Regions from separate parts of the Arthrobacter woluwensis genome, predicted to be linked through region 1. Evidence: riboswitches for the same ligand, from Rfam matches in the RefSeq annotation. Region 1 holds a riboswitch; the other holds the start of a gene.

Region 1 (4,664 bases):
GTGGGCGACGTCTCCGGAGATCCCGACACGCTGGCCCGGCTGGTCCGCATCGAACCCCGCAAGACGCTTCTGCGGCGCAGCGCGGACGACACCGACCCGGTGGAGCGCGTCGTCGTCGCCAACGCGGACAAGCTCGTGGTCGTGGTCGCGGCCGCGAACCCCGAGCCCCGCACCGGCTTCATCGACCGCGCCCTCGTGGCCGCGTACGACGCCGGGATCGAGCCGATCCTGCTCATCACCAAGGCCGACGTGAAGGACCCCGCCGAGCTGCTGGCGAACTACCAGGCCCTGGATCTCAAAGTCATCATCAGCCGCACCACGGAGGCGGGAGCCAGCGGGATCGACGCCCGGAGCGCCGACGGCGGTTCCGCCTCCCTGCTGGGCACCGCCGTCGAGGAACTGCGGGAGGAGCTCGACGGCTCCGTCAGCGTCCTCCTGGGGCACTCCGGCGTCGGCAAGTCGACCATGGTCAACGCCCTGACGGGATCCGAACGGGCCACCGGACAGGTCAACGCCGTCACCGGCCGCGGACGCCACACGTCCAGCTCCGCCCTGGCACTCCAGATGCCGGGGGCGCGGCCCGGAACGTGGATCGTGGACACTCCCGGCGTCCGGTCCTTCGGCCTCGCCCTGGTCGATCCCGAACGCATCCTGCAGGCGTTCCCGGATCTGGCGCCCGGCACCGAGGCCTGCGAGCGCGGCTGCAAGCACGGCGCGCAGGCGATCGGCTGCGGCCTGGATGCCTGGGTGGCCGAGGGACACGCCGGGCCCGCCGGAGCCTCGCGGCTGGAGTCGCTGCGCCGGGTGCTGGACGCCGGAACGCAGGAGGAACGCGAGGCCAAGGAGCTCGGCACTCCCTGACGGCGCGGTCACGTCCACGCCCCGGATGAGCTGGGATGCGTGCTTTGTGGGTACGGTTTAACCCATGATGGACTCCTCCCAGAACTACACCGATGACCTCCGGCTTGCCCATGTCATGGCGGACCAGGTGGATGCCCAGACCATGGCGCGCTTCAAAGCCCAGGATCTGAAGGTCGAGACCAAGCCGGATCTGACACCGGTGAGCGATGCGGACCGGAGCGCCGAGGAGTACATCCGCGCCCAGCTGTCCCGGGCCCGGCCTCGGGACTCCGTCATCGGCGAGGAGTTCGGCACCACGGGCCACTCCTCCCGCCGCTGGGTCATCGATCCGATCGACGGCACCAAGAACTTCGTGCGCGGCGTGCCCGTCTGGGCCACGCTGATCGCCCTCATCGAGGACGATCAGGTGGTGGTCGGCGTCGTCAGCGCCCCCGCCCTGGGCCGCCGCTGGTGGGCCTCCAAGGGCCATGGCGCCTACACGGGCCGTTCCCTCGCCTCGGCCACCCGGCTGAAGGTGTCCGACGTCCACCGCCTCGAGGACGCCTCCCTCTCCTACTCCAGCCTGGGCGGCTGGAAGGAACTCGGCCTGCGGGACGAGTTCCTCGACCTCCACGACACGGTCTGGCGCACCCGCGCCTACGGCGACTTCTGGTCCTACTGCCTCCTGGCCGAAGGCGCCGTGGACCTCGCCTGCGAGCCGGAGCTGAACCTCTACGACATGGCGGCGCTCGTGCCGATCGTCACCGAGGCCGGTGGCCGCTTCACCTCGCTCGACGGGCAGGACGGCCCGTTCGGCGGCAACGCGGTGGCCAGCAACGGCATCCTGCATTCAGAGTTCCTCCGGAGGCTCAATCCCGGGCTGGACGATCTGCTGCAGGCCCCCTGAGCAGGTCATATTCCACGTAATATTGGCGGCGCGTTCCTTCGGGGACGCGCCGCTGTTTTACTCTCGTAATCAGGTCACGAGTGCCAGCGCAAAACCCCGGTTTGCTGGCCGGCAACCCTCCAGACGCGGTGGGGTGCCCCGGGTGACGACCAGGCCGGCCACAGAAAGTGGTGCGGCAAGCGCGGTGCCCGCCTGTGCGGGCCCCTCCACGATGCAGAGGTCCAGCATGTCCGTCAACACCCTCGCCCCCCGCTCCACCGCCGCCGGAACCGGTCGCGCCCACGCGCCGTCGTTGGCCGCCAATCCGTTCGCCGCGGTCACCGGCGCGGAGATCCAGGCCCCGCTCATCCAGGGCGGCACGGCCCGGTACGCCAATCTCGACTACGGCGCCTCCGCCCCCGCGCTCAGCGTGGTCTCGGCCTACCTGAACGAGATCCTGCCGTACTACGCGAGCGTGCACCGCGGCGCCGGCTACGCCTCGCAGATCAGCACCTCGGTGTACGAGAATGCCCGGGAGATCGTGCGCGACTTCGTGGGCGGACGTCCGGATGACCTGGTGATCTTCACGCGCAACACCACCGATTCGCTGAACGTGCTGGCGGGCTGCCTCCCCCAGCGCCAGGGCGAACAGGCCGGCGACGTGCTCTACCTGGACATCGAGCACCACGCCAATCTGCTCCCCTGGCAGCGGGTCGGTCACCGGAGCCTCGTGGCGCGGGAGACCATCGCGGCCACCGTGGAGGCCCTCCGGGAGGAGCTCGAAGCCGGCGGTGTCGCCCTCCTGGCCGTGACGGGCGCTTCCAATGTCACCGGTGAGATCCTGCCGATCGCCGAGCTCGCCGCCTTGGCGCACGAGTACGGCGCCCGGATCGTCGTGGATGCCGCCCAGCTGGCGCCGCACCGCCGGATCGACATCACCGCGCTCGACGTCGACTTCCTCGCCTTCTCCGGCCACAAGCTGTACGCGCCGTTCGGCGCCGGAGTCCTGGTGGGCCGTGCCGATTGGCTCGACGCCGGGACTCCCCACCTGCTCGGCGGCGGCGCCGTGCGGGAGGCCCGCCTCGATTCGGTCGTCTGGACCACCGGACCGGCCCGGCATGAGGGCGGCTCCCCGAACGTCCTCGGCGCGGCCACCCTGGCCCGGGCGACCCAGGTCCTGGCATCCCTCGACCACGACTCGTGGCAGCAGCACGAGGCGGACATCCGCCGCCACCTGGAGGACGGTCTCGCCGCCCTGGACGGCGTCACCGTGCACCGCATCTTCAGCGATTCCACCGACTCGATCGGCGTGGTGAACTTCTCCGTGGAGGGTTACGACGCCGGCCTCGTGGCTGCTTACCTCTCCGCCGAGCACGGGGTGGGACTCCGGGACGGCAAGTTCTGCGCCCACCCGCTGCTCAAGCGGCTGGGCCTGCCCGCCGGATCGCTCCGGGCCAGCTTCGGTCTGGGGTCGCGGCTCGAGGACGCCGAGTGCCTCATCGAGGGGATCCGGCAGCTGCGCGAACGCGGTCTCGGCTGGGACTACGTGGTCGACGCCGGACGCTGGGTTCCCGCGAACGATCAGCGCAGCTACCCGCACTGGGCGCCGAACACCCCCGGCACGGCGGGCGCCGCGCCCTGCACCACCACGGACTGATCCTCTGACGCAGCACGTCCGGTCGCACAGGGGCCGGCGCGTCCGCCCCCTGTGCGACCCTTAAACGGCAAGCCGCCCCGCGCTCCGCGGGCGGATCCCGTCATCGTCCAGGAGTCAGCATGTCAGCCCGTCACGTGTCGCCGCCCGGTGGTCCCCGCATGGACACCACCACCCGCCGGGAGATGGGCCGCGCGTTCGAACAGGGCGGGGAGCACTACGCTCAGGTCCGGCCTTCGTATCCGGCGGAGTCAGCTGCATGGTGCGTGCCGGACGGCGCGCGATCGGCCGTGGACCTGGGAGCGGGCACCGGCAAATACACCGCGCTGCTCGTGGATCTCGGCCTGGACGTGACGGCCGTGGAGCCCTCCGCCGACATGCTGGCCCAGCTGCATGCGGAACTCCCCGGCGTCGCGACCGTTCAGGGAACGGCGGAGGCCACGGGGCTTCGTGCGGAGAGCGCCGATCTGATCGCGGTGGCCCAGGCCTGGCACTGGTTCGATCCTCTCGCCGCGAGCGCGGAGGCCCTCCGGGTCCTGCGGCCGGGCGGGACCCTCGCACTGATCTGGAACCAGCTGGACACGTCCGTCCCGTGGGTGCACCGGCTGTCCCGCATCATGCACGCCGGTGACGTCATCAAGCCGCACTTCGTGCCCGCCGTCGGGCCCGGCTTCACCGAGCTCCAGGCCGCGGTGATCCCGTGGCAGGACCGGGTGACGCCGGAGGATCTCCTGGAGCTGACCAAATCCCGGAGCTACTACCTGCGGGCGTCCGCCCCCACCCGGGAGAAGGTCCTCAGCAACCTCGAGTGGTACCTCTGCGAGCATCTCGGACATCGCCCCGGGGAGATCCTCACCCTCCCCTACCGCTGCTACGCGTGGAAGACCACGCGGCGCTGACGGTCACACTTGCGCCGAGAGGTCTCCGAGCCTAGAGTTTTAGGCAAGCCGAAATTACCTGGTTCGGCTCGCCTAAAGGAGGATGAGATGAAGACCGAGCTGTCCCCAGGAGTCGTCGCACCACGCCGCGGCGCGGGAATCCTGCTGCTCGGGCCGGCCTTCGTCGCCGCCATCGCCTATGTGGACCCGGGCAATGTCGCGGCCAACCTGACCGCGGGCGCCCAGTTCGGCTATCTGCTGGTCTGGGTCCTCGTGGCCGCGAACATCATGGCCGTCATGGTCCAGTACCAGTCCGCCAAGCTCGGGCTGGTCACCGGACGCTCCCTCCCCGAACTCCTGGGGCAGAGGTTCCCCACGTGGGGCCGGCGGCTCTTCTGGCTGCAAG
Region 2 (4,664 bases), 1.3 Mb from region 1:
GCGATCACCGCGCACTTGCGGACCCGCTCGGGGAACCCCGCGGCCCATTCCAGCGCCCGCGCGCCACCCATGGACCCGCCGACCACCGCGAACCACTGCCGGATGCCCAGCTGATCCGCGAGCCGCGCCTCGGCGACCGCCGCGTCGCGGAGCGTGATGAACGGGAACCGGGAACCCCACGGTTTGCCATCGGGGGCGGGGCTGGACGGCCCCGTGCTGCCGTTGCAGCCGCCGATGATGTTCACGGCCACCACGAAGAACCGGTCCGTGTCGATCGCGCGGCCCGGGCCGACCAGTCCGTCCCACCAGCCCTCCTCGTCCGTGTCACCCTGTGCGACGTGCGCGCTTCCCGTGAGGGCGTGCTGGATCAGGACCGCGTTGCCGCCATCGGGCGCGAGCGTCCCCCAGGTCTCGTACGCGAGGGTGACGTCCGGCAGCTTCCCGCCGGCCTCCAGCTCCAGCGGCCCGACGACGGCGGTGCGCTGCACACCGTGGCGCGCGTCGGCGTCGCGCTCCTCGCGGGTGGTGGTGTCCCGCGCAGTGGACAGTGGACGGGATGCAGCGATAGTCATGGGGCCTCTATTCCTGAGCTTGCCCGCGCCGGCCGGCGCTGGGCCGAGTCTTCACCCGGGGCACCCCACCGCAGGAGGAGGGTTGCCGGCCAGCGAACCGGGGTTTGGCGCTGGCACTCGTGACTCTCGGACCAGTGTAAAGGATCGGAAGAGGCCGTTTCTGAAGATGACGCTTCATGAGACAGGCTCTCGGGATTTATGTTCGCCCAAGTGGCAGCAAGGGCCGCGCATTCCGAAGAATGCGCGGCCCGTGGATGTCCCGCGGATGCCCCGAGGGGCTCAGACGGCGGCCTTCGCGGCCCGGAAACCGGCGTCCAGATCGGCCAGGATGTCGTCGATGTGCTCGATGCCCACTGCGAGACGGACCAGACCCGGGGTGACGCCCGCGGCGCGCTGACCGGCCTCGCTGAGCTGGGCGTGCGTGGTGGACGCCGGGTGGATGACGAGGGAACGGACATCGCCCAGGTTCGCCACATGCGAGTGGAGTTCCAGCGCGTCCACGAACGCCTTGCCGGCTTCGAGTCCGCCGGCGATCTCGAACGCCACCACGGCGCCGATGCCGTTCGGACCGTACTTGCGCCCCCGCTCGTACCACGGGCTGCTCGGCAGGCCTGCGTACGCGACGCGTTCGACGTCGTCGCGCGCCTCCAGGAACTCGGCGACCTTCAGCGCGTTCTCCACGTGGCGCTCGACGCGGAGGCTCAGCGTCTCGAGGCCCTGCGCGATGAGGAACGCGTTGAACGGGCTGACGGCGGATCCAAGGTCACGCAGCAGCTGCACGCGGGCCTTCAGGATGTAGCTGAGGTTGGCGCCCAGCGCACCGTCCGCGCCGAGGTCGCGGGCGTAGACGAGTCCGTTGTAGCTCTCGTCCGGGGTGTTGAAGCCCGGGAACTTCTCCGGGTCCGCGCCGAAGTCGAACTTGCCGGAGTCCACGATCACACCGGCGATCGCGCTGCCGTGACCGCCCAGGTACTTGGTGGCCGAATGCACCACGATGTCCGCGCCCCACTCGAGAGGCCGGATGAGGTACGGGGTGGCAAGGGTGTTGTCCACGATCAGCGGGACGCCGGATTCGTGCGCCACGGAGGCCACGCCCTCGATGTCCAGGATGTCCTGCCGCGGGTTGGAGACGACCTCGGCGAAGAAGAGCTTGGTGGTCGGCCGGACGGCGGCGCGCCAGTGGTCCAGATTGTCCGGGTCCTCGACGAAGGTGACCTCGATGCCGAACTTCTTCAGGGTGTTGGCCAGGAGGTTGTAGGTGCCGCCGTACAGGCTGGGGCTGGCCACCACGTGGTCACCCGCCTCGGCCACGTTGAGGATGGCGAACGTCTCCGCGGCCTGGCCGGAGCTGAGCAGCAGGGCCGCCAGGCCGCCTTCGAGGCTGGCGATGCGCTGTTCGACGGCGTCCTGCGTCGGGTTGCCGATGCGGGTGTAGATAGGGGCCAGTTCGGCGAGCGCGAAGCGGTTGGCGGCGCTCTCGGCACTCGGGAACACGAAGGACGTGGTCTGGTAGATCGGCAGGGCCCGCGCGCCGGTGACGGCGTCCGGCTCCTGTCCGACATGGATCTGGCGGGTTTCGAAGGACCAGTTGTTGGTCATGGCTTTCCTTAGATTTCAAGGGCCAGGAACGGTCTCCCCCACCATCGCGGCGTCAGCCTTCCCGAAGGAGAACCTGAAGGGAAAGAGACGGCGCCCACGGCCCGCGCTTGCGTGCCGGCGTGCATGCCGACCCGCCTGGTCTTCACCCGGGGCACCCCGCCGCGGACGGAGGGTTGCCGGCCAGCAAGCCGGGGCTCGATGCTGGCACTCATGACCTGCAACCCAGGGTAGGGGGCCGGAGGGAACGCGGAAAAGGGCTGCGTCACAGAACGTCCCAGAGGCCCTCGCCTGCGGCGGCAAGGCGAATGGGGAGGTCTGCCCATTCCCCTCCGCAGCGCGGTGGGGTTGACTCTGAACCATCACTCACCCGCACCATCGAGGAGTTTCATCATGGGGATTCAGACACATCACACATCGCCGTTCGGCCGGCGCCTCCTGGCCGCCGTCGCCACCGCCGGACTCGCCGTGGCAGGCCTGCTCGCCTCGAGCGCTCCGGCGTCCGCCGGGACTCTGGAACAGCACGGCCAGGTGGTGAAGCAATGCTCCGGGATCAAGAAGAACACCTATGCGGTGGCCGGCACCACCGCCACCATTCAGTACTGGTACTCCACCAACAACGGCGGCACCGCCTGCGCCATGCTCTACGACAACAAGGCCGGCGCCACCAACCTCCAGCTCAACATCGCCACGAGCTCGGTGTACTCCCACGACCACGGGATCTACGAGTACTACGCCGGCGGGGTTCAGCTGACCAACATGAGGGGCAAGTGCGTCGGCATCGCGGCCAATGTGTACAACAGGGCCGGGGACAAGGTGCTCGGCTACCGCCACGTCAGAGTCTGCAACTGACCAGGTCTCCAACTGAGCAGGGGCTGCAACCGAGCAAGCCCCGCAACTGCTCCGCAAGGCATCCCCAGCCAGGGACCTCTGCCGCCGGCCCAGCCGCTCCAGCACACCCTGACCGCGCGTTCCGGGCCTGGACACCCAGGCCCGGAACCGGGGAATTCCGCCCGGGCTGCCGGGAATCCGCCGCCGTCGCGTGACTTAGGTAACCCTAAGCTGAGTGCCTAGTCACAAAGTGCAAGGATGATGCCATGCGCATGGATCACGTTTCTTACGCTTGTGAACGCGATGGCCTGGAGGCCACGGCGGAGCGCATTTCTGCCGCTCTTGGACTGCACGCGGTGCGCGGTGGGGTACACCCCCGTTTCGGCACCCGCAACATGATCTTCCCCTTGGCCGACCACAAGTATCTTGAGGTCGTGGAAGTCCTGGACCACCCCGCTTCGGACAAGGCACCGTTCGGCCAGGCCGTGCGGGCCCGCTCCGCGATGGGCGGTGGGTGGATGGGCTGGTGCGTCGCCGTGGACGACCTGGCCCCCTTCGAATCACGTCTGGGCCGCGAGGCCGTCCCCGGGAACCGCAAGTTCCCCGACGGCCGCGAGCTCATCTGGAAGCAGATCGGCATCCTGGGTCTCATCGCGGACCCGCAGGTGCCGTACATGCTCAAGTGGGAGGGTGACTCCACCCTCCACCCGTCGCTCGTGTACCCGAGCGACGTCAGGGTCTCCAGCCTCACCATCGCCGGTTCCGCGGAACGCGTGACCGAGTGGCTCGGCGAGGAAGTGGAGAACCCGCTGGAGGACGTCGCCGTGGAGTGGATCGCTCCGCACGGCACCCCCGGCATCATGTCCGTGACCTTCGAAACGGCGAACGGCTCCGTGACCCTCTGAGGCTCACCCGCCCACGCCGCCTGAAGGCCGCCTGTTCCGCATCGCGCGGAGCGGCGGCCTTCGTCGTACCCCGCTTCCCCGGCGCCACCTCCTCTTTCGGAGCGGCCCGTGTTCAGTACGATGAGTCCACCAGCGACGGCGCCACGCACCGACGAGGCCACGGCCGCCCAGAGGTCCGCGGAGCCGCTCGCTGATCAGGCCACGCTCGCCGGCGCGGGCGCGGTGTCAGAGCCCAGAGGGAGGGCCCATGAAGAGAACATCACTCGCAGCCGCACTCGCACTGCTGACCCTGCTGGTCACGTCCTGCACCCCCGACGGCGGCCGGCCCGCCCCGCCGGCGCCGTCGCCGACGCAGCGGGTCGTCCCAGCAGGCAACCCGGACCGCGACCAGGCCGCCGTCCGGCGGCAGCTGGCGGCCGTCGATCCGTGCGCGCTGCTCGAGCCCCGCACCACCGCGGTCCTCGGGCGGAAACCCGAGCTCGTCAGCACCACGCCGTTCGACTGCCGGGTCCAGGATGAGGGTGTGCAGGCCGTGAGCTACGCGGACAGCACCGCCTCCCAGCGGCACTGGCAGGAGCGGCTCGATCTCGGCGGTGTGGTGGCCTACCGCTCCACCAAGGCGACCGGCCGGTGCACGATCAGCCTGCCGGTCGACTTCGACCACGCCATCACCCTCGCCCAGGATGCGGTGGGCGCCTACGACTGCACGCAGCCCGAGGCGTACGCCAAGGCCGTCGCTCCGCGCCTGCGGGATGATCCG

Evidence for each region. A riboswitch is a leader RNA that binds a small molecule or an ion and turns the genes downstream of it on or off. The one in region 1 is predicted to bind S-adenosylmethionine.
Region 2: it holds a riboswitch for S-adenosylmethionine, as region 1 does, so the genes downstream of both, QFZ52_RS04055 (bifunctional o-acetylhomoserine/o-acetylserine sulfhydrylase) here and QFZ52_RS10105 (aminotransferase class V-fold PLP-dependent enzyme) in region 1, are expected to answer to the same signal.

The regions. Positions count from the first base shown of each region.
Region 1 covers NZ_JAUSXR010000001.1:2,212,583-2,217,246, forward strand. The annotation lists gene rsgA (ribosome small subunit-dependent GTPase A) at 1-861, shown strand, start outside; gene hisN (histidinol-phosphatase) at 926-1,747, shown strand; SAM riboswitch class IV at 1,820-1,935, shown strand; gene QFZ52_RS10105 (aminotransferase class V-fold PLP-dependent enzyme) at 1,974-3,383, shown strand; gene QFZ52_RS10110 (class I SAM-dependent methyltransferase) at 3,503-4,279, shown strand; gene QFZ52_RS10115 (Nramp family divalent metal transporter) at 4,367-4,664, shown strand, end outside.
Region 2 covers NZ_JAUSXR010000001.1:922,324-926,987, reverse strand. The annotation lists gene metX (homoserine O-acetyltransferase MetX) at 1-572, opposite strand, end outside; SAM riboswitch class IV at 583-697, opposite strand; gene QFZ52_RS04055 (bifunctional o-acetylhomoserine/o-acetylserine sulfhydrylase) at 852-2,171, opposite strand; SAM riboswitch class IV at 2,270-2,387, opposite strand; gene QFZ52_RS04050 (hypothetical protein) at 2,562-3,020, shown strand; gene QFZ52_RS04045 (VOC family protein) at 3,266-3,904, shown strand; gene QFZ52_RS04040 (hypothetical protein) at 4,152-4,664, shown strand, end outside.